DNA from 2 places in the Variovorax sp. Soil_C_33 genome. Region 1 is predicted to be linked to the other one. Evidence: predicted binding sites of a transcription regulator. Region 1 holds the regulator's gene; the other holds the start of a gene.
What was found. The regulator FNR, encoded in region 1, switches genes on or off when oxygen is low (the NO sensors DNR and NnrR bind a similar motif). The targets are predictions, from matches to a motif close to TTGATNNNNATCAA.
Positions count from the first base shown of each region.

Region 1 (11,797 bases):
TGGAAGCCGGCAAACAGGATCGTGTTCCTCGCGTCAGGCGCATACGTCTTCAGGTGATGCAGCACGCGCCCGCCGGTCGCCATGCCGCTGGCGGAAACGATGATCGAAGGAAACGTCAACGTGTTGAGCCGCTTCGATTCCTCGACCGTGTTGACGATGGTGACCTCCTTGCTCATGGCGGCGCACTGCTCGGCGCTCAGCCGGTGCTCGTCGAGGTGATGCCGAAAGATGCGCGTGGCATCGGCCGCCATGGGGCTGTTCAGGTACACCGGCATGTCGGGAATGCGGTGCGCCTTCTTGAGCAGGTGGATGCAGTGCAGGATGGTCTGCGCGCGCCCGACGGCGAAGGAAGGGATGACGACAACGCCGCCGCGCGCCGCGGTGCGATTGACCACGTCGGCCAGCGCCATGAGCGTATCGACGTCGCGATGCCGGCGATCGCCATAGGTGGACTCCACGACGACATAGTCCGCCTGCTCGGGAGATTCGGGCGGGCGCATCACCAGGTCGTCGCTGCGGCCGAGGTCGCCGGAAAACAGGATGCTGCCCCCCGTCCAGCTGATGTGCGCACTGGCCGCGCCGAGAATGTGCCCGGCGCGCTTCAGACGCCACGACCAGCCCGGCCACGGCGAATGCTCCTTGTCGAAGGGAATGGTCTCGAAGCGCTCCAGCGCTGCGCTGGCCTCCTCTTGCGTGTACAGCGGCAGGGCCGGCTTGTGCTTCGAATGGCCGTGCCGGTTCGCAAAATCGGCCTCCTCCTGCTGCAGCCGTCCCGAATCCGGCAGCAGCAGCTCGCAAAGGTCGCGCGTCGCCCCGCTGCAGTACACAGGGCCCTTGAAGCCGAGCTTGACAAGCCGCGGCACATACCCGCTGTGATCCATGTGCGCATGCGTGAGCAGCACCGCATCGATCTCGGAGGCCTTGATCGGCAAAGGCTCCCAATTGCGCAGCCGCAGCTGCTTCAGGCCCTGGAACAGGCCGCAGTCGACCAGCAGCCGGCGGCCGTTGTGCTCCAACAGGTACTTGGATCCGGTGACGGTGCCTACGCCGCCGAGGAACTCGATGCGCATCGCTTCTCCTTGGTTGTGTCCGGAGCTTGGCAGCGCCGCGCCGCCCAGACTTGATGTTCATCAAAGGCCCGCGATATCACGCCGCGCATGATCGTGCTTTCTCTCGGAGGTTCCCTTGACGATCCGCCACCTCGACCGGCTCTTGTCGCCCACCTCGGTAGCCGTTATCGGCGCGTCCAACCGTCTGGGCAGCGTCGGCACCATGGTCTGGCGCAACCTGCGCGCCGGCCACTTCCAGGGCCCGATCTACGCCGTGAACCCCAAGCACACGGCGCTCGACGGTGTGCCCGTCTTCGCCAAGGCCGCCCTCCTGCCCGCCGCCCCGGATCTGGCCCTCCTGTGTACGCCTGCGCACACCGTCGCGCAACTGGTGGCCGAGCTCGGTGCCCTGGGAACCCGCGCCGTCATCATCGTGACCGCGGGGCTGAGTGCCGCGCAGAAGCAGGCGGCGCTCGACGCGGCCAGACCGCATCTGATGCGCTTGCTCGGCCCCAACTGCATCGGCCTGCTGAGCCCGCACATCGGACTGAACGCCGGTTTCGCCCACACCGACGCGCTGGCGGGCGAGTTGGCCTTCGTCTCGCAATCGGGAGCGCTGGTGACCGCGATGCTCGACTGGGCCAAGAGCCGCGGCATCGGCCTGTCGCACCTCGTGTCTCTCGGCGAGCACTGCGACGTCGACTTCGGCGACCTGCTGGACCACCTGGCCAGCGACGCGCGCACGCGATCCATCCTGCTCTATGTCGAATCGATCGAGTCGCCTCGCAAGTTCATGTCAGCCGCACGGGCGGCAGCGCGCAACAAGCCGGTGATCATCGTGAAGGCCGGGCGCGCGGGCAACGGCGTGCATGCCGCCGCTTCGCACACCGGTGCGCTGGCCGGCTCGGACATCGTCTACGACGCGGCCATCCGCCGCGCCGGCATGCTGCGCGTCGACACGATGCAGGAACTGTTCATGGCGGCCGAGATCCTGGCGCGCTTCCGGGGCAACCGCAGCGACACGCTCACCATCATGACCAATGGCGGCGGTGCCGGCGTGATGGCCGCCGACGCGGCCGCGCAGGCCGGCATCACGCTGGCGCAGCCCCGCAATGCGCTGCTGGAGCGCTTGGACGACGCACTGCCATCCAATTGGTCACGCGCCAATCCGATCGACATCATCGGCGACGCGCCGATCGAACGCTACACCGCGACCCTGTCGGCCCTGCTCGCCGACGAGTCAGCCGGCGCCGTGCTGTTCGTCCATGCCCCGACGGCCATCGTGCGCAGCGACGACATCGCCCGGGCCTGCCTGCCGCTGGTGCGCGAGAACGGTCAGCGCGTGATGAGCGCCTGGCTCGGAGACGCCGCTGTCGCCCAGGCGCGCCAGCTGTTCGAGCAGGCTGGCGTGCCCGACTACCGGACGCCCGAGGAAGCCGTTCGCGCCTTCGCGATGCTGCAGACCTACAGGCGCAATCAGGAGATGCTGACCGAGGCGCCGAGCGCGAGCGAGAACGCGGCACCCGATCTCGCCGCAGCGCGACGACAGCTCGATGGGGTTCTTGCCGAAGGCCGCGAATGGCTCGATGAACAGGAGGCCAAGGAAGTGCTCAAGGCATACGGCGTGCCGGTGGCGCCGACCATCGCTGTGGCCGCGTCGGCCCAGGCCATCTTTGCTGCCGCGCAAGAAGTCGGCTATCCGGTGGCGCTGAAGATCGTCTCGCGCGACATCACGCACAAGTCCGACGTGGGTGGCGTGCGCCTGGATCTGCGCGACCAGGCGTCGCTGGACCATGCCGTCAGCGAAATGCTCCAGGCCGTGCGCACCGCGAGGCCCGATGCGCACGTCGATGGCTTCACCGTGCAGCGGATGGTGCGCCGGCCGCACGCGCAGGAGGTCATCGTTGGCGCCAGCATCGACAGTGTCTTCGGTCCGGTGATCCTCTGCGGCCAGGGCGGCACCGCGGTGGAGGTGACCGCGGACAGCGCCGTCGCCCTGCCTCCACTCAACCGCAGCCTGGCGCGCGAACTGGTCTCACGCACCCGCGTCTCGCGCCTGCTCGCCGGCTACCGCGACCATCCGCCGGCCCGGATGGACGCGCTCTACGACGTGCTGATCGCCGTGTCGCAGATGCTCGCCGATCTGCCGCAGCTGGCGGAGCTGGACATCAACCCGCTGTTTGTCGACGAATCGGGCGCCATTGCCCTGGATGCCCGCATTCGCGTCTCGAGACAGCCAGTCGCTGGGGCCGAGCGCTTCGCGATCCTTCCCTATCCTTCGCAATGGGCTCGCAGGCTGACCTGGAGCAGCCGCGAGATCACCGTACGGCCGATCCGTCCCGAGGACGAAGCGCAGCACCGGCGCTTCCTGGAACGGCTCGACCCGGAAGACATTCGCATGCGCATCTTCCAGACCAGGCGCGAGCTGCCGCGCAGCGAACTGGCCCGGCTCACCCAGATCGACTACGACCGGGAAATGGCATTCATTGCCGAAGCGCTCGACGCGCAGGGCGTGCACGAAACACTAGGCGTGGCTCGCACCGTGAGCGACCCCGACCGGGTGGAGGCCGAGTTCGCCATCATCGTGCGCTCCGATCTCAAGGGCGCGGGACTTGGCAGGCTTCTGTTCCAGCAATTGATTGACCACGCGATCAGCCGCGGAACCGGCCGTCTCGTGGGCATCGTGCTGCGCGAGAACAAGCGGATGCTGAATCTCTGCCGCGATCTGGGCTTCGAGGCGGACCCGACGGAGCCGGCCGGCTCGGGCGTGCGGCGCATGGTCAAGACCCTGGGCAGCCCGGTCGCCGATCCTTGATCCAACGCAAGCACGCCGGGGCGCGACTGAAGCACGATGCATGCACTCGAATTCCATGGAGAACACGCAATGAACCGGAATGTCGGAAACGCCGATCGCCTCCTTCGTATCACCGCGGGTGCCGCGCTCATCGGCATGTCGGTTGCCGGCGCGATCGGCCCATGGGGGTATTTCGGCATCGTGCCCCTGTTGACGGGCCTGCTGGGTGCGTGTCCCGCCTACACGCTGTTCGGCGTCAGCACCTGTGGCAGCCCCGGCTCCCGAGACCGGCCAGGACGGCCGTGATGCCGCCCCATCGAAGCGCCTGGGAAGACCTGCCATGTGGATGATCGTCGCGGCATTGGTGCTGCTCGGTGCGGCGGCGCTGTGGCTCTTCTTTCAGGCGCTGATTGCCTGGATCACCCTGGACTGATGCCACTGCGATGTCCCTGGCGCGGCCGCCTCGTTCGCACTGCGTTGAAGGGGGGCCGCCGTCAAGGCGCGGTCACGGCCGAATCACCTTGCAGCGCCTGCTTTCTCGCTCTCCACGATGCTTCGGCAGCGCCGTGGCTGACCCTCGCCGAGCTACGCAAGGCCTCGCGCGCAGTCCCCAATGCCTCGTAGGCCGTTGCTGCGGCTCGCTTGGCCTCCGCCCTGTTCGCCCCAGGGGTTCGCTCGGACGCTGCTTCGAATTGTTCGAGTGCCCGGGTCCAGGCCATGGAGGCTTGCTCGCTTGCGTGCGCCGCCTCCCGGGCCGCGATCTCGGCGCGGCTGGTCGCGAGAGCGGCCGCCACAAGCGCCGTTTGCCAGGCGTGGTGCGCAGACGACTGGGTCTTCCGTGCCGCGCGGCGCGCCGCTTGCGCGTTGCGATCGGAGGGCGAGCGTGCATAGCTTCTGGCCTTCACCAGCGCGGCACCGCCGTCCCGTGAGGCCTTCCGCGTTGCCGAAACGGCATCGAGCGCCGCCTGGTACGCGCGGTCATGCATCGTCAAGCGCTGCGTCTGCGCCGGGAGTTGCGCCCGTGCTTGCGCTGGCGGGGGCGCCGCGCCCTGCTGGGCGGCGCAGGGAACTCCCAGCGCGATCCACGCAGCCGACAAGACGAAGAGCGTGACGGCGCGATTGTTCATTAATGCTCCCCTTTCTAACGGCACCAGAGCGCAATCTGATGACTCAGATCGGTCCACAGCGCTTGCAGCGCCACCGCTGCGAGCAGTCCGCCCGCAATCCGGGTCCCCCATTCCCTGCGCGCCATGCCGACCCCCAGGCGCAGGCGCTGCCACAGCCAGGGCGCAAGAACCAGCGACACGGTGCCACCTGCGGCGAAGAGCGCCATGACCCAGGCGCCTTGCAGCGGCCCGTTGGCCAAGCTCGCGAGCATGAGTGCCGAGTAGAGCAGGCCACAAGGCATGGAGACCCAGAGCGCGCCGGTCACGAGCAATCCACCGAGCGAACCGGTGAGTGGGCGAAGGCGCATCGAGAGCGTACGCCCGATGCCTTGCGCCCAGAGCGGTTGGCGCCCCAGGGCGGCAAGCCCCAGGCCCCAGGCGAGGACGAACACGTGAAGCAATACCCACAGAGGCCGCAACGCCGCAACCTGTTCGCTCGCGAAGGCCAGGCTCTGCACCGCCGCCGCGGCCAGCGCACCGGCGGCCGCATAGCCGGCCATCCGGCCCGCGTGGAAGACCACGGATACGGAAGGATCTCGCGCATCGGTCGCCAGCATCGCGGCGCCGCTCGCGGGCGCGCGAACGATGCGGATCACCCCGGAGCAGGCGGCACCGCACATCGCGACGCAGTGGGGTCCGCCGATCAATCCCATCAGGAGCGCAGTGCTGGCAAGTGCGGTCTGCATGGTCAGACGAAGTGGTCCATGCCGATGTAGACACAACCAGCCGCCGTGAGAGCGGCGATCGAGCGCGACAGCATCTCGACCTTGGCTTTGGCGTCGGCAGACGGCAGAACGAGCGATGAGTCGGCGGGGGCGACGGCAGGAGAGTTCATTTGCGGCGGTCAGTCTGCGGGCGGTGACCCACTATGCGGCCAGGTCGACCCGCCATCCTTGATGTGCGTCAAGCCCGCACGGTGCACCGCACCACAGAATGGCCACAAACCCCGACACCATCATGAAAGCCGAACACATCAAGGTCGCCTGCTCCAGCTGCACCCTGCGCGAACTGTGCATGCCTGCGGGCCTGGAGCCGGGCGAGCTGAAACGCATCGACGAGATCGTGGCCACGAGGCGCAAGGTCAGGCGCCGCGAGACGCTCTTTCGCAACGGCGAGCCCTTCACCTCCCTCTACGCGATCCGCACGGGCGTCTTCAAGACCCGCGTGGCGACCGAGGACGGGCGCGACCAGGTCACCGGTTTCCAGATGGCCGGCGAAATCATCGGCCTGGACGGCATCGTCAACAACCAGCACACCTGCGACGCGGTGGCGCTCGAGGATGCCGAGGTCTGCGTGATGCCCTTTCACCGTATCGAGGAACTCTCGCGCGAGGTCGCTGCGCTGCAGCGCCACGTGCATCAGATCATGAGTCGCGAGATCGTGCGCGAGCACGGCGTGATGCTGCTGCTGGGGAGCATGCGGGCCGAGGAGCGCCTCGCGGCCTTTCTGCTCAACCTCGTGCAGCGCCTGCATGCGCGCGGCTTCTCGCGCTCCGAGTTCGTGCTGCGCATGACGCGCGAGGAGATCGGAAGCTACCTCGGGCTCACCCTCGAAACGGTGAGCCGGACGCTCTCCAAGTTCATGGAGGATGGCATCGTCGAGGTGGAGAAGCGCAACCTTCGCATCGTCGACGCCGAGGCGCTGCGGCGCATCGTCAATCCTCCGGGTTGTTGATCTCGGAGGCTGGCCTGGTCAGAAGCAGCGTCAACGCGCTCGACCCTGTTGCCAGCACCCAGAAGGCGAAGAAGCCGGCCGCGTAGACCGCATGGCGCGACAGGCCGACGGCCTCGCCGCGCCAGTGAAGGTCGCCCGGATCGACCAGCGCGAACACCAGCAGTTCGGCCACGCTCGCCAGCAAGAAGGCGGGCCAGAGAATCGACATCCAGTCGCGCGTCTTCATGGCCGTCAGCGCTTGGGTGCGGGCAGGTCGGCGTCAGGCGTCGCCGCGTGGTTGCGCCCCGCCAGAGCGGGCATAAGCTTCTTCTCGACCGGTGGCTTGTTGATCTCGATGCCTTTTCGGTAGTAGTCCGGCGCCACCACCGGATCGGGCGTGCGCAGGGCGAGCCAGAGCGTCACGAAGCTGGCGACGACGACCAGGGCGGGCCCGGCCATCACCATCCACAGCAGCGGGAACTGCCACCAGGGGTCGCTCTTCGGGGAAGTCATCACGTGATCGTTCATCTCGTTTCCTTTCAGCGAACTCAACGAGGCACCAGGAAGGTCGCCTTCTCCGACACCTGCGCGCTGCCGTCGGCCGAGCGCACGTCGAAGTGCACGACGTGGGAACCCGCGGTGGCACTGCCATAGGGAAGCTGCAGGCGCACCGCGACCCAACGCGATTGCGCCGAACCGACCTCGACCGGTTCAGGCGGCGACACGCTCAAGCCCTGCAGTCCCGTAGCTTCGATGCGGTAGCGCTGCACCTGCTCGGTCGCGTTCATGATCTGCAGCCGATAGACGTTCTCGAGTTGGCCGCCCTCGACGATGCGCGCGAGCGAGGCCCGGTCGCGCACCACGTCGACCTTCAGCGGCATGCGCACGACCAGGCTCGCCAGCACGCCCATCGTCAGCGCAGCGAGCAAGCCCGTGTAGATCAGCACCCGTGGGCGCAGCACGCGGCGCAGCACCTGCCTGGGCGTCCAATGGCCGGCCATGCCGTTCTGTGTCGCGTAGCGGATCAGACCTCGCGGCGAGGCCATCTTGTCCATTACCGTGTTGCAGGCGTCCACACAGAGGCCGCAGCCGATGCACTCGTACTGAAGCCCCTTTCGGATATCGATGCCGGTCGGGCAGACCTGCACGCACAACGAACAATCGATGCAGTCACCAAGCCCCTGAGCCCGGGCGTTGCTGCTCTTGGAACGCACCCCACGGGGTTCGCCACGCTCGCTGTCGTAGCTCACGATCAGCGTGTCGCGATCGAACATGGCGCTCTGGAAGCGCGCATAGGGACACATGTACATACAGACCTGCTCGCGCATGAAACCCGCATTGCCGTAGGTCGCAAAGCCGTAGAAGAAGACCCAGAACACCTCCCACGAGCTCATGCGCGTCTGCAGGAACGCGAGGCTCAACTCGCGAATCGGCGTGAAGTAGCCGACGAAGGTGAAGCCGGTCCACAGTGCGATGCCGAGCCACACGATGTGCTTGAACCATTTCTTGACCAGCTTCTCCAACGAGAGATCGCCCTCGTCCAGGCGCATGCGCGCGATGCGGTTGCCTTCGATCTTGTGCTCGACCCACATGAAGATCTCGGTGTAGACGGTCTGCGGACAGGCATAGCCGCACCACAACCGCCCCGCCACCGCGGTGAAGAGGAAGAGCGACAGCGCCGAGATCACCAGCAGCCCGGTGAGGTAGATCAGATCCTGCGGGTACAGCACCAGCCCGAGGATGTAGAAGCGCCGCGCGCCCAGGTCGAACAGCACCGCCTGGCGCTGCCCCCATTCGAGCCAAGGCAGGCCATAGAAAACGAGCTGCGTCAGGAACACCATCGCCCAGCGCCAGCGCGCGAAGACGCCGAGCACCGTGCGGGGGTAGACCTTCTGGTGCGCGACGAACAGGCCGCCACCTTCCTTGGCGGCGGCGATCGGGATCACCCGACGCCTCACCGGGGTCGACGCGGAAGCGGCATCCTTCATGACAGCCTTAGGGAGCAGCGCCAGGCTTGTTCGACAAGCCCCAGACATAGGAGGCCAGCACATGGATCTGGGCCTCGGTCAGTCGGCCCTGCTGCCCCGGCATCTGATTGGTCCTGCCTGTGTTGATGATCGAGACGATAGCCTCCTGGCCGTATCCATGCAGCCAGACTCTGTCGACAAGGCTGGGCGCGCCAACCGCCGGATTGCCTGTTCCCGCGACGCCGTGGCAGGCCGCGCAGGCGCTGAACTTGCTCTTGCCCAGGCCGGCGCGGACCGAATCGTGCGGGCTGCCCGAAAGGCTCAGCACATAGTTGGCGACGTTCTTGACATCCTCGGGGGTGCCGACCGCCTCGGCCATCGGCGGCATCACGCCCTTGCGACCCAGGGTGATCGATTCCTTGATCTTCTCCGGCGCACCGCCGTGCAGCCAGTCGCCGTCGGCCAGGTTCGGGAAGCCCTTGCTGCCGCGCGCGTCCGAGCCGTGGCACTGCGCGCAGTTGTTGAGAAACAGGCGTTCCCCGATCGCAGTCGCTGCGGGTTCGCTCGCGACGCGCTCGATCGGCATGGCCGCATAGGCGGCATAGACGGGCTCGAGTTCGTGCGTGGCCCTGGCAAGGTCCTTCGCGTACTCGTTCTCGGTACTCCATGCGAGCTCGCCCTTGTAGCTGCCCAGACCAGGGTAGGCGACCAGGTAGGCCAGGCCAAAGACGATCGTGATCACGAAGAGGCCGACCCACCAGCGCGGCATCGGGTTGTTGGCTTCGCGCAGGTCCTCGTCCCAGACATGTCCGGTCGTTCCATCGGTCCCGCCCGGAACCTTCGCGCGGGCAACGAGCCACAGCAGCAGCGCACACAGCACGATGCTGCCGAGCGTGGCAAGGGCCACGTAGTTCGCCCAGAAGTCGCTGAAGAAATCGCTCATGTTGTTCTCTCAGTCCTGTTCGAACGGCAGCTGGGCTGCGCCCTCGAACCGTTTCGCGTTGCGGCGCGAGTAGGCCCATACGAAGATGCCGATGAAGGTGGCGAAGGAAGCCAGCGTGGCCACGATCCGCAAGGTGGTGATGTCCATGGCGTGCTTCTTACTTAACGGCGAGGCCGAGCGATTGCAGATAGGCCACCAGCGCGTCCATCTCGGTCTTGCCCTTCACCTCGGCCGCCGCAGTGGCGAGCTGCTCATCGGTGAAAGGCACGCCCACGCGGCGCAGGGCACGCATGTGCGAGACGGCCTGGGCGCCATCGAGCGACGCCTTCTCGAGCCAGGCGTAGGCCGGCATGTTCGACTCGGGAACCAGGTCGCGGGGGTTATTCAGGTGGATGCGGTGCCACTCGTCGCTGTACTTGCCGCCGACGCGCTGCAGATCAGGGCCGGTGCGCTTGCTGCCCCACTGGAACGGGTGGTCGTAGACGAATTCGCCGGCGACCGAGTAGTGGCCGTAGCGCAGCGTCTCGGCCCGGAACGGCCGGATCATCTGCGAGTGGCAGTTGTAGCAGCCCTCGCGCACGTAGACGTCGCGGCCCAGCACCTGCAGCGAACTCGGCGGGTGCATGCCCGTCACGGCCTGCGTGGTCGATTTCTGGAAGAACAGCGGCACGATCTCGACCAGCCCGCCGACGGCGACGACCAGCAGGATCAGCACGATCATCAGGAAGTTGTTGGTCTCGATCTTCTCGTGCGAGAAGCCGGACTTGGGAGCGTTGGAACTCATGCTTTTCTTTCTCAGGCGTGAGCGGCTGCCGGCAGCGGAATGGATGCGCGCACCGAGCGTCCCGCGATGACAGTCATCCAGACGTTCCACGCCATCACCAACATGCCGCCCAGGTAGAGCAGACCGCCAATCAGGCGCACCACGTAGTAGGGATAGGTGGCCTTGACGCTCTCGACGAAGGTGTAGGTGAGCGTGCCGTCCGGGTTGATGGAGCGCCACATCAGGCCCTGCATGACGCCGGCGATCCACATGGCGGCGATGTAGAGCACGATGCCGATGGTCGACATCCAGAAATGCAGTTCGATCGCCTTGACGCTGTGCATCTCGGTGCGGCTGTACATCCTCGGGATCAGGTAGTAGAGCGAGCCCATCGAGATCAGTCCCACCCACCCGAGCGCGCCGGCGTGCACGTGGCCCACGGTCCAGTCCGTGTAGTGGGAGAGCGCGTTGACCGTCTTGATCGACATCATCGGACCCTCGAAGGTCGCCATGCCGTAGAACGAGAGCGCCACGATCAGGAAGCGCAGGATCGGATCGGTGCGCAGCTTGTGCCAGGCGCCCGAGAGGGTCATGACGCCGTTGATCATTCCGCCCCAGCTCGGCGCCAGCAGGATCAGCGAGAACACCATGCCGATCGACTGGGTCCAGTCCGGCAGCGCGGTGTAGTGCAGGTGGTGCGGTCCTGCCCACATGTAGGTGAAGATCAGCGCCCAGAAGTGAACGATGGAGAGCCGGTATGAATACACCGGCCGGCCTGCCTGCTTGGGGATGTAGTAATACATCATCCCGAGGAAGCCGGCCGTGAGGAAGAAGCCGACCGCGTTGTGGCCGTACCACCACTGCACCATCGCGTCCTGCACGCCGGCATAGGCCGAGTAGCTCTTCATCAAGCCGGCGGGCATCGCCACGCTGTTGACGATGTGCAGCAAGGCGACCGCGATGATGAAGGCGCCGTAGAACCAGTTGGCCACGTAGATGTGCCGGACCTTGCGCGTGCCGATGGTGCCGAAGAACACGACCGCATAGGCCACCCACACGAGGGCGATCAGGATGTCGATCGGCCATTCGAGCTCCGCATATTCCTTGCCGCTCGTGTACCCCATGGGCAGGCTGATGGCCGCGGCCACGATGACGGCCTGCCAGCCCCAGAAGACGAAAGAAGCCAGCGCCGGCGCGAAAAGGCGCACCTGACAGGTGCGCTGCACCACGTGGAAGCTGGTGGCCATCAGCGCGCAACCGCCGAAGGCGAAGATCACCGCGTTGGTGTGCAGCGGCCGCAGCCGGCCGTAGCTGAGCCAGGGAATGCCGAGGTTGAGCTCGGGCCAGGCCAGCTGCGAGGCGATGATCACGCCAACGAGCATGCCGACCACCCCCCACACGACCGACATCAGGGCGAACTGCCGCACGACGGTGTCGCTGTAGACCGCTGCGGGAGGATTGG
Region 1 covers NZ_JBDGJK010000015.1:29,295-41,091, forward strand. The annotation lists gene AC3A6B_RS21670 (MBL fold metallo-hydrolase RNA specificity domain-containing protein) at 1-1,070, opposite strand, end outside; gene AC3A6B_RS21675 (bifunctional acetate--CoA ligase family protein/GNAT family N-acetyltransferase) at 1,186-3,864, shown strand; gene AC3A6B_RS21680 (YgaP family membrane protein) at 3,901-4,149, shown strand; gene AC3A6B_RS21685 (hypothetical protein) at 4,338-4,970, opposite strand; gene AC3A6B_RS21690 (sulfite exporter TauE/SafE family protein) at 4,985-5,695, opposite strand; gene AC3A6B_RS21695 (hypothetical protein) at 5,698-5,844, opposite strand; gene fnr (fumarate/nitrate reduction transcriptional regulator Fnr) at 5,967-6,683, shown strand; gene AC3A6B_RS21705 (hypothetical protein) at 6,664-6,909, opposite strand; gene AC3A6B_RS21710 (FixH family protein) at 6,915-7,190, opposite strand; gene ccoG (cytochrome c oxidase accessory protein CcoG) at 7,211-8,650, opposite strand; gene ccoP (cytochrome-c oxidase, cbb3-type subunit III) at 8,658-9,572, opposite strand; gene AC3A6B_RS21725 (cbb3-type cytochrome oxidase subunit 3) at 9,582-9,719, opposite strand; gene ccoO (cytochrome-c oxidase, cbb3-type subunit II) at 9,730-10,356, opposite strand; gene ccoN (cytochrome-c oxidase, cbb3-type subunit I) at 10,368-11,797, opposite strand, start outside.

Region 2 (11,797 bases), on a different contig from region 1:
AGCGCGACCGATGATCCGGCCGATCTCGGCAATGGCATTGGGCGCACCGCTGCCGCCCATGACCGACACCACGGCCACATCGGGAAGATGATCGCGCCGCCTCGTGACGAAGCTGCGCATCGGTCCGGCAAGTTGCTGTCCCCAGACGGGAGACACCAGCACCACCGTATCGAACCCCCTGGGCAGCGGGCCGTCATACCGAATCGCCGGACACCGTCGGAACAGGGAATCGAGCAGACAGCGCATGTTCCCCAAGGCGCCGCTGCGCGGCCGCACTTCCGCGATCTCGGCGACTTCCCAGCCTTGCCCGTCGCGCAGTAGCTGCGCCACGCGACGGGACGTGCCCGTATAGGAATAGATGACGACAAGAACCTTGGTCATGCGATCTCCGCTGCGTTGATGCGCAATCAATGTAGGAGTCAATCAGTGCCGATGCCCTGCGCTGAATCAAGGCATGAGCGCGACGCAGTCGGCGCCACTCGTTGCCCCTCGTCAGGTGCCGGATCGAAGTCTCCTGCCGCCGTGCCACCAGGCCAGATGGGCGCCGCGCGAGCGCTCCTCCTGCGGCGGCATCCGCGCCGGCTGCTGCACCTGCGTCGCCTCCCGATCCTGCTCATCGCCCAACGCCTTTCGACCGCGTGGCGTGACCTCCAAGGCGATGGCGGGATCCTGGCGCGCGCAGTTGTCGCAATCGACGTGGACGGCTGGAATGAATGCCTTGACGTATCCCATGGCGTCAAGCACCCGCAACCGGTCAATCAGGGCTTTGTCGGAAATGGTGAGGGGGAGCTTCGCCCCGGCGAGCTTCCCCAAGAGATTCATGCACATCGCTGGGTCTCCTTCAGTCTTGAAGCCAAGGAGCGAACAAAAGGGAGGGTTCGGCTGTCATGTCGAGTGAGCGACATGGGCGCCTTCCTGTTTCGCCCCGAATGCTTGACATATTCCATCGTTGTGGCGCGCAGGTTGTTGCGCTGGATCAAGCTTCCAGTGTTCGAGCCATCGATCTGGGCGTGCTGCGCATTTGATCGCCGTCAAGTTGATTGGAGGTGAGGTGGTCGAGGATGCGAACTTCTTCGAAAGGATGACCTATGGACTTCAAGACCATCCTGGTTCACCTGGACCACACGGACAGGTGTTCCGCCCGCGTCGCGCTCGCGGCGGGGCTCGCCAGGGCGCACGGCAGTCACCTGATAGGCCTCGTGCCGACGGGTTTGTATGACGGCGTCATTCCCGCGGATGCGATCCCGACGGGTGTCACCGACTTCATCGCCGAATCGGCGGACCATCTGCGCCGGCGCGCGGAAGCGATCAGTGAAAGTTTCAAGGTCCGGGTGTCCGGGCCGAATCCCGTGTCGCACGAGATTCGACTGACCGATGGGACGGCAGTCGATGCCATCGTGCAGCATGGTCGCTCGAGCGACCTGATTGTGCTAGGCCAGGAGGATCGCTCGGCGAGGTCGGACACACCGGCGCACGGCCTCGTGCCGCGCGTGATGCTGCAGGCCGGCCGTCCTGTGCTGGTCGTTCCCTACGCGGGAATCGCCCAGCCGGAAGCGAGGAACGTGTTCGTCGCGTGGGATGGATCCCGCGCGTCGGGGGTGGCGATGCGCGCTGCGTTGCCGCTGCTGGCCAAGGCGCGCCAGGTGAAGCTCGTTTTCTGCCGCAGACTCGGTCAGCCTCACGAGCCGGCGCGATTGCTTGTTGCCGAAACACTCCAGTGGCTCCAGCGGCACGGCGTCAAAGCAACGGCCGAGGAGGACGTGATCGAGATCGACATCGCAGCCGCGCTGCTTTCGCGGGCCTGCGATCTCGGCGCCGACCTGATGGTGATGGGCGGCTATGAGCACTCGCGCCTGCGCGAGGTGGTGCTTGGCGGCGTCACGCAGCAGATCCTCGCGCACATGACCTTTCCGGTCTTGATGGCGCATTGAACTAGGCGCGTGCGGCAACGCGCCCTGAGTTGACGTGCAGCAAGGTCGAAGGGCCTCCGGCCGCTGAAATTGAGCGAACTTTTACCGTCTCACTCGAAGGATAGTCATGTACCAACGTATTCTGGTTCCCGTCGATGGCAGCCCGACCTCTCTGCGTGGCCTGGATGAGGCTCTTCGCCTGGCCAAGCTCACGGGCGCGACACTGAGGCTCGTGCACGTCGTGGACGAATTGAAGTATGTGACCGGCTTCGAGACCTTCGCGGTCTACAGTTCGGACGTGGTCCCGTTGATGGAAGCAGCCGGCGAGCAGGTTCTCCGGCAGGGGAGGGAGCTTGCGGAGCGCGCCGGGATCAAGGCGGAAACGGTGCTTTTCACCTCGCTTGCGGGTCGCGTATCGGAACTCGTCGTCGAGCAGGCGAGGGCGTGGAACGCCGAGCTCATCGTGATCGGCACGCACGGTCGCCATGGCGTCGGGCGCGTGCTGCTGGGCAGCGATGCGGAACAGGTCCTGCGCATCTCACCGGTCCCCGTACTGGTGGTCAACGCCCATCAGCCAGATGCCGAACCAAGCCGCGCAGCGTCAGCGCCCGCGACGGCCCAGGTGTGAGGCGAGGCTGCTGCGCTAGCCAGCGCTCGGGGGGCGCCCAGGTGTTGCGATGGACAACGCGCAGCTGCATTCCGCGCAATGCCGGCCTTGCGCGCGGTGATGGCCCTCAGACTGGCCTGGCGGGGTGGCGGGTAGCGCAGCGGCTGGCAACGACGGTCGAGAATCTGGCTGCCTCAAGCGGCCAGCCTGATGCGACGAGCCCGATGCGGCGTAGTCGCGATCGATGTGGATCTTGATGCGCGTCAAGCCTGCCATCCGGTGTTGCGCAGAAACTGGGCGATGAGACTTTCCCGCGTCGACGTTGAGCTAACAGCTTGTCATCGGGGCGACCGCCTCCGTCTTGTTCCTCCACGCCGTCCAGGAGTCTGAGCATGCCCACAAAGATCGTCGATTTCTCCGCCCGGTCCAAGATCCTTCGGGCAGAACCCTTCAATGCCCATTTCTGGGAGTGCACGCCCCTGGAATTCAAGGCCTATCTCGGCAGGCCGCGGGAGTTTCTCAGGAGGATGGGCATCGGGCTGCCGGCCGATTGCCGCATCGAAACCACCATAGAAAACCACGACTGGCTCGGCCAGGAGGCCCCCGATTTCGACGGCGAGAATGACACGGTGGTCTGCAATGTGGGAAGCGGCAACGTCGCCCGCCATGTCTACCGAGTCGTCAGCTACGCGCATGACCGGTCGGCGGTCGGGGAGTTCAAGAAGCAGTTGTTGCACAAGGCCAACCAGCAGCAGGTCAAGGAGAAGGCCAGACGCGGCAAGAAGCGCAAGGCGAAGTAGTCTCGTCCGATCCCGCGCTCGGAACGAGTGGACCCAGGCCATGGAGACTGTGGGCATGAAGTTGACGGATTCCGCGGCCGTCGCGGCAGACCGTACGCTGGTGACGGCCCTGCGCGATCGCCTGCGGTCGGACACCGGCCAAGCGGTCGCGCTGGTGGAGACCCACATCTCCTGGGTGCTGCTGACCGCGCAGGTGGCCTACAAGCTGAAAAGGCCTGTCTCCTTGGGTTTCCTCGACTTCAGCACGCTCGCGGCACGCAAGCATTATTGCGAGGAGGAAGTGCGCCTCAACCGGCGGCTTGCGCCTTCGCTGTACCTCGGCGTGGTGCCGGTGACCGGCACCAGGCAGGCTCCGCGCCTGGGTGAAGGCGAAGCCATCGACTTCGTCGTCTGCATGCGGCGCTTTCCCGAGGATGCATTGCTGCAACGCTTGCTGCCGGCCGGGCGGCTGGCGGATGGCCGTCTTGAACAGTTTGCGCAGCGGCTGGCCGCCTTCCACGCCCAGGCACAGGTTGCGGCGCCGGCGTCCGCGTTCGGTGCTCCGACCCGGGTGGGGCGCTCGGCAGTCGATGCCTTGGCACGTCTGCGCGCCGATGATGGCGCGAAGCGCACAAGGAATCTGCAGGCATGGATTTTCGAGCAAAGGAAGGCGTTGCGCACGGCCTGGTTTGCGCGGCAGCGCAGCGGTGCGGTGCGCGAATGCCACGGCGATCTTCATCTGGCCAATGTGGTGCTGGTCGATGACCACCTGACCGCCTTCGACTGCATCGAATTCGATCCTGCTCTGCGTTGGATCGACGTGATGAGCGACGTCGCCTTCCTCACGATGGACCTCAAGGCGCATGGTCGAAAGGATCTCGCGTTCCGCTTTCTCGACGCGTACCTGCAGCACAGCGGCGACTACGCCGGTGTGCCGGTGTTGCGCTTCTACGAGGTGTATAGAGCCCTGGTGCGTGCGCTGGTCGGCCGGCTGCGTGTGCGCGCCGGCGCTGATGCTGCGCCGCCTCTCGAGCCGGACTACCTGGCCTGTGCGGAACAGCAGACCTCAGGCGCCGCGCCGCGCCTGATGATCACGCACGGGCTGTCGGGCTCGGGAAAGTCGACCATGGCCGCGGCGCTGCTCGCGGCCGCCGGCGCGATCCGCATCCGGTCAGATGTCGAGCGCAAACGCCTCTTCGGGCTCGGGGCGCAGCAACGTTCAGCCGAGCAGGGTGCCGAGATCTACACGCAGGATGCGACGCGGCGCACCTTGGCCCGGCTGGCCGAGTGCGCGCGCGCAGCGCTGCAGGCCGGCTACCCGGTGATCGTCGACGCGGCCTTCCTGCGTCGCGACGAGCGGCTGGCGTTCCGGGCGCTGGCGGCTGAGCTGCGTGTGCCGTTTTCGATTCTTCGTTGCCGCGCGGCCGATACGCAGCTGCGGCGGCGGGTGGTGGCGCGTGAAGCCGAGGGACGCGATGCGTCGGAGGCGACCCTGGCCGTGCTGGAGCGGCAGCTCGCCACCCACGAGCCACTGGATCCGGGCGAGTGTGCTCTCGCGCTTGAGGTCATCACGGACGAGCCGGTGGATACGGTCGCACTGAGCGCGCGTTGGCTTGCGCTGTCCCCATGAGTCAAGCCGGCGGCGCACCGGAGTCGGGGTGTACCGGACTCTCATTCGGCGTGGAGAGGCTGGGGCGCCAGTTCCCGCTGGCGGTGGCGCTCAGTTTGGAAGGCTCGGAATCACGTCCGGCCACGAAAGTTCGCGTCCGATCATGGCGCGCGCATAGAGATAGTTGTTCAGCATTCGCTCGCCGAGCGAATCCATGTCCACATGGCCTGTCGGGTCGCACGGAAAGGCGTAGGCGCGTCGGCCGGCGAAGAGTGGCTGGAAGCGCAGTTCGTAGCCGCTGGATGCATGCGAGGCGTTCATCACATTCTCCTTGGTGCGCCTCGCTGCTGCTGGAAGAGGGTAGACAAGCGATCCGGCACGGCCTCAATCTAGATCGCCCGCTTAACGGTACCGTCAACGCAGTGCATCCGTAGGAAACATTGCGTGAACCGCGCGTCTCACGATTCGAACGCCGCGGCGGGCGAGCGGCCCGCAAGTTCCCGATTCGGGTCCCGCGCTGCCGACGAATCGATCTCCTGCGCACGCACCAGCAGGACGGGCGCCGTCGAGGTGCGCAGAATGCGCTGCGCATCGCTGCCCAACATCCAGCGCCCGATTCCTCGGGCCATGAGTGCCGAGGACGATCAGGTCTGCGGGCCATCTCCTTGCTTCGGACGCCACCTTTTGGTCGAGCGGGCCGGAGAAGTCGCTGTGCAGCACGGTGTCGACCTCGACGCCGTTTCCCAGTGCATCGGCCTTGGCTCTTTCGAGGATCCGCTCGCCGCTGGCGCGCAGCGCATCCAGCCACCCGCCCGCACGGGCCGAGGTGTAAAGCTCCATGGAAAGCTCATCGACCACAGGGATCAGGCGAAGCCGTCCACCGGTCAGCTTGGCGACGCGGATGGCCTCCTCGAGTCCACGATTGGATGGCGGACTGCTATCGATGGGAACAAGAATGCGCTGATACATGACCCGTCCTTCGTGTGATGGTGAGGCGACGCGCGCGGCCAGTCACTCGAAGGCCAGGGCGCCGGTCGGCAAGCTGACATGCGTTGGCGCCTGAATCGCATCGGCCTTCGATTCGCTCTCCGGCGCACGGACCAGCAGAACCGGCACGCAGGCATAGCGCAGGATGTGCTCCGCGCTACTGCCCATGACGGCGCGGCCAACCCCGCGGCGGCCGTGGGTGCCGAGGACGATCAAGTCTGCGGGCCACTTGGCGGCTTCGGCATTGACCACCTCGTGGACCGAGCCCGCAAAACTGTCGCACAACACCTCGTCGGCTTCGATGCCGGCGGCCTGTGTGGTGGCCGCGGCCTCATCGAGGAGGCGCTTGCCGTTCTCGCGCAGCACGTTCAGCCAGTCGCCGGCATATCCGGCGTAGGCGTCCATGGCAAGGGCGAAGGACAGTTCGTCGATCACATGGAGCAGCCGCAGCCGTCCGTGCGTGAGTTTGGCGACGCGAATGGCTTCGTCCAGGCCGCGGCGAGATGTCGGACTGCCGTCGATGGGAACAAGGATCTGCTGGTACATGACGCGCTCCTTCGGTGCAGGTTGGGGCGGTCAGTATCGGAATGGTGGCGCTGCACATATTGATTTGGCGCAAAGGAGATCGATGAACTCGCGACGAACATCAGGCGATCCGAGACTTTCAATCGAAGGAACATCATGAAGATTCTTCTCGCGGTGGATGGCAGCGACTACACGAAGCGCATGCTCTCCTACCTGGCAGCGCACAAGGATGGGCTGGGCGCAGGTCATACCTATACGGTTTTCTATTCGGTTCTCCCTGTACCACACCGGGCGGCTGCCTTCGCGGGGCCTGAGCTCGTTCATGGCTACTACGAAGATGACGCGCGGCTGGTGCTTGAGCCGATTCGGGCGTTCCTCTCGGAGCACGGTATCGAGGCTTCCTTCGTTCACAAGGTGGGCCATCCGGCCGACGAGATCGCCGCGTACGCGCAAGCTGGCAAGTTCGATCTGCTGGTCATGGGCTCGCACGGCGCCGGTGCGTTGAAGAATCTCGTGCTCGGCTCTGTCGCCACGAAGGTGTTGGCGCAATGCACGGTGCCGGTCCTGCTGGTGCGCTGAGATGCTGCGCAAGCCGTTCGCACGCGGTGTCGTGGCGGCGATGCTCGGTGCACTGGCGTTTCTGGGCACCACGCATGCGTGGTCTCGCGATGGCCCCTGTCTTGACCAGGTCGACGCGCCGAGGCAGGGTGCCGACTTCGTGGCGGCGGTGGCACGGCAGGCACCGGCTGTGGTGAGCGTGCTGGCGATCGGGCAAGGCACAGAGTGGGGCGACAACGATGAGAACGGGATGCTGGCCCGATCCCGACCGGGATCGGAGCGCGCGTCTGCGTCGGGCATTGTCGTGAGCGCTGATGGGTACGTGCTGACTAGCGCGCACGTGGTGCGCGGGGCCCAGGAGACATCGGTCCTCGTCGGGGGGCAGCGTCGTTGGCCGGCCGACGTCGTCGGGCTCGACCGGCGCACAGACGTGGCGCTCCTGAGGATCGCCGCGACGAACCTGCCGGTCGCTGCCATCGGCAGCAGCGCGCGCCTGTGCGCCGGAGAATGGGTGGCAGCGCTGGGAGCGCCATTCGGATTCGAGCAAAGCGTGACCGCCGGCTTGGTGAGCGCCAATCCGCGCTTCCTGCCGGGCGGCACCGGCGAGCCCATGATCCAGACCGACGTCGCGCTCAATCCCGGCAATTCGGGGGGGCCTCTATTTAACAAGCGCGGCGAAGTCGTCGGGATGAACTCGATGATCTATTCGGATAGTGGCGGATATCTGGGGGTGTCGTTCAGCTTGCCGATCGACACGGCCATGCGGGTTGCCGCCGATCTCCGGTCGACGGGTCGCGTGACGCGCGGGCAGATTGGCGCCCGGACTCAGGCGCTCACCGCGGATCTTGCGCTCGCGTTCGGGCTCGATGCTCCGTTGGGGGCACTGATTGTGCGTGTCGATACCGGCGGACCGGCGGCGAATGCGGGCCTTCGCAGCGGTGATGTCGTGCTGGGCGTCGACGGCAACACGGCCATGACCTACCCGGAGATCCAGCAACGCGTGGCGGCTGCCCGCCCAGACACTTCGATCACGCTGAACATCTGGCGGCGCAAGGCGCCGCTAACGGTGCAACTCACCGTTGCGCAAAGCGCACCCGATCTTCCGCAGCGCGTCGCCTCCCGGGACGGGCGCGAACCGCGTCTTGGGCTCGACCTGGTCGAGCGCACAGCCAAGCAGGCGGGCGGGCTGCTCGAGCCGGGACTCTATGTGAGATCCACCTCGGGATCCGCCCAGCGGGCAGGTCTTCGCCTCGGCGACGTGATCCTGGCCGTCAACGATGTCGGCGTCTCCGGCATCAGCGATCTGGACCGAGCGCTTGAATCGATCCGCCAGGGCGAGACCGTGGCCCTGCTGATCAGGCGCGGTTCGATCACCACCTTCGTGCCGGTGACACCGCCCGTCGGGCTTACACGCTGAGCGCTTCCAGGCGGTCGATGAAAACGACCAGCCCGGGAAGGATGTTTTTGCGTGCTGCAGCCGTCGTGAACCACCAGGCAGTCCGGTCTGCTTTCGCGCACGTCCTGAGCTTGCCCGATCGCGGCGGCCATTCGAGCTCGAAGCTGCCGGATTCGAGCGCGCCTCGGGATCGCAATCGTCTTCGAAGGACCAGGCCGACACGAGCTTGCCGCTACGCTGGCGAGCCTCTCCCAGGCTCAAGTGGCGCGTGCCGCGCACAAAGCCGGTCTCCTCGGCGAACTCCCGTTTGGCGGCGTCAAGGGCGCTCTCGACGTCACTGTCGTACTCGCGCTTCGGAAAGGACCAGGCGCCCTCGTCGCGCCACGCCCAGAACGGCCCAACGGGGTGCACCAGCAGCACCTCGAGCACGCCGTCACTGCGACGATACATGAGCAGTCCAGCACTTCGCTTCGCCATCTGGGCGCATTGGGGCCACGCGCCGGATCATGCGCAGGCCAAAGCGACGTTCATTTGATCTGCAGCAAGGCCGCGCTACGACCGACATGGGAGGCTAGAGTTTTCCAACTGGAATTTGTATGGTCCACACCACCACCCGAATCATCCGTGATGAGCATTCGGCCCTGTCGGCCATGCTGCGCTCCGTTCTGTTGCTCTTGGCGCAGCATCGGCGGCAAGGTACGCTGCCTGACTTCGGCGCGCTGCGCGCGATGCTGTTCTATGTCGACGAGTTTCCCGAGAAACGGCACCATCGCAAGGAGTCGGAGTTGTTGTTTCCGAAGCTGCGTGCGCGGACGCCGCTTTCGCGTGAACTTCTCGATCGCCTGGACGACGACCATGCGCGTGGCGAGCGAAGAATCCGCGAGCTCGAACACGCCTTGCTCGGCTTCGAGATGATCGGCGAGCCACGCCGGCAGGCCTTCGAGCAGGCGGCAGAGCGCTATGTTGATTTCTATCTTGCGCACATGGCGATGGAAGAGAGGGAGGTACTGCCATTAGCCGAAAGGGTGCTCACCGATGACGATTGGGCGGACCTCGACGAGGCATTCAGCGCCAACCGGGATCCGTTGACCGGATGCGAACCCGAAGCGGACTACCACGCGCTCTTCACGCGCATTGTCAACGCAGTGCCTGCACCGATCGGGTTGGGCGCAGCCAGTTGACGTCGTCCATCGACCGGTGGGCCCGGAAGTCGTCCGTCGCCGCGGGCGATGCGACTGGACCGCCTCGGAGGGAGAGCGCACTTCCATCGCGCCCTGTCGGCGGTAAGCGATCGGTGCGCTGCTTGCCCCGACCCTCGGGTTGCCCTGCCGAACTGGCTGGTGAAGTAGGAAGTCCGATGCCCAGGACGCCTTGCACGAGTCGCCAGCGCTCGCGTGAAGAGGCGTCAATCAGTTCCTCTTTCGCGACCTGGCCGCGCGGCCCCAGCGGCGCGCAAGAGTCGTCAGATCGTCGGCCGCCGGAACGATTGCAAGCCCCAGCAGTACCAGGGCGAGAGGCACGGTCGAGACGTAGCCGACGTACTTGAAGCCGACAGCGCCAAGCACACCACCGGCAAAAAAGAAGACAGCGAGAAGCGTGAGAACGCGCAGGCGGTCTCGGTTGGCAATGACGCGCAGATGCGAGGGCGGGCCGGCGGCATTTCGATAGAACAACTTCCCAAGCTCGATGCCGATGTCGGTCACGATGCCGGTGAGGTGGGTGGTTCGAATTTCGGCGTGCGACAGCTTGGTGATCACCGCGTTCTGCAGTCCCATGATGAAACAGAGAAGCATCACCGTCACTGGAACAAAAAGGCCCCGCATGTCGGACAGTCGGGCGCCAAGGACGCCGAAGCAGATCAGCAAGGAGGCCTCCGTCAACAGCGGCAGCGCGTACTCGCTGTGCATTCGGCGGCGCCGGGCGTAGTTGACCATGACCGCGGAGCTTGCAGCGCCTGCGAGGAACGACAACAGCCCACCCGCCCCGCTGAGCACCACGTCGTATACGCCCAGGACAAGGTTGTCGGCCATCGAGGAGACGATGCCCGTCATGTGAGAGGTGTACTGCTGTACGGCCAGGAACCCGCCGGCATTGATGGCCCCGGCCACGAATGCCAATGCGAAACCCAGGTGGCGATTCGCATTCGCGGTTCGTTTTCGACCTGTAAGGCGTCTGGCGTAGTTGATGGGCATTTCGTTGGCGAAATCCAGATGTTAAGCGTCCGGCAATTGATCCGGGCGGTGGCGAGCGGAAGCTCCGCACAGCGTTGCATCAGGCCGCGCGATTGATATTCGTCAAGGAAGCAAGCAACTGCAGCGAGCATGCTCTTAAGCGATTGCCGCCGATTTTGCATTCGCATCGAAAGGAACTGAAATGAAGAAGATGATCCTGATCACCGCAGCGCTGATGTCGCTTGCCGGTTGTTCATCGTTCCCAGGCGCGGGAGCCAAAAAGGCTGATGAACATGCCGCGCATCACCCCGCAACCACCGCAGCGAAGGCCGACACCGCCAAGGTCGACGAGCAAATGAAGCTGATGCAGGACATGCATCAGAAGATGAAGGCCGCCAAGACGCCCGCCGAGCGTTCGGCGCTGATGAAGGACCATATGAGCGCGATGCAGGGCGGCATGAACATGATGGGCCAGATGAGGAGCAGCATGCCGGGGCAAGCAGGTGGCAAGTCCTCGATGCCGGCGGACCCGCCCATGCAGAAGAACATGATGGAGCGCCGCATGGACATGATGGAAATGATGATGCAGATGATGATGGACCGGGAAGCGGCAAAGCCTCCGGCAGCCAGGTAGCGTCCTCGGTCGTGGAGGCATTGAGATGGATGCGCGAAGCAACGGATCGCCGGCATTCTGGCGCTCGCCCGGCGGAATCGCCCTGCTTGTCGTCGCACTCGTCGGCGGCTTCTTCCTGTACACGGAGCACCGGGCGCACTTGCTCGGGGTGCTTCCGTTCCTTCTCGTGCTTGCCTGTCCGTTGATGCACGTCTTCATGCATCACGGGCACCGCCAGGGCGGGCATTCTCGAGGCCACACCCCACGGGAGCAGGACAATGAACAGCGCCAACAATGACTACGGCCTCTGGGGCCTGGTATTGCTGAACTCCTTCGTCTTCGTGGGATTCGCCTACAGCTTCTTCAAGCCGACCACGCTTCGGGACTGGAGGAGCTTCGGTGCGTACTCGGCCTTCATCGTGGCGCTCTTTGCAGAGATGTACGGCTTCCCGCTGACGATTTTCCTGTTGTCCGGCTGGCTCAGCGTCAAGTTTCCCAATGTCAACCTGTTCGGGCACGAGGCGGGACACCTGTGGTGGCTGTTCACCGGCCAGCACGGCAATCCGCACAGCGGCGTGTTGCATATCCTGAGCTTCGTAGCCATCTTCGCCGGCTTCGCGCTGTTGTCCAAGGCGTGGCAGG
Region 2 covers NZ_JBDGJK010000023.1:36,180-47,976, reverse strand. The annotation lists gene AC3A6B_RS27020 (flavodoxin family protein) at 1-381, opposite strand, end outside; gene AC3A6B_RS27015 (hypothetical protein) at 493-828, opposite strand; gene AC3A6B_RS27010 (universal stress protein) at 1,089-1,931, shown strand; gene AC3A6B_RS27005 (universal stress protein) at 2,038-2,538, shown strand; gene AC3A6B_RS27000 (hypothetical protein) at 2,910-3,317, shown strand; gene AC3A6B_RS26995 (bifunctional aminoglycoside phosphotransferase/ATP-binding protein) at 3,373-4,926, shown strand; gene AC3A6B_RS26990 (hypothetical protein) at 5,017-5,226, opposite strand; gene AC3A6B_RS26985 (universal stress protein) at 5,320-5,874, opposite strand; gene AC3A6B_RS26980 (universal stress protein) at 5,917-6,438, opposite strand; gene AC3A6B_RS26975 (universal stress protein) at 6,574-6,996, shown strand; gene AC3A6B_RS26970 (trypsin-like peptidase domain-containing protein) at 6,998-8,392, shown strand; partial or broken gene AC3A6B_RS26965 (hypothetical protein) at 8,681-8,821, opposite strand; gene AC3A6B_RS26960 (hemerythrin domain-containing protein) at 8,968-9,552, shown strand; gene AC3A6B_RS26955 (YoaK family protein) at 9,781-10,563, opposite strand; gene AC3A6B_RS26950 (hypothetical protein) at 10,745-11,176, shown strand; gene AC3A6B_RS26945 (DUF2933 domain-containing protein) at 11,202-11,453, shown strand; gene AC3A6B_RS26940 (methyltransferase family protein) at 11,434-11,797, shown strand, end outside.
Region 2: a site for FNR is predicted at 6,498-6,511, ahead of AC3A6B_RS26975 (universal stress protein). Genes of this name have one in related genera too.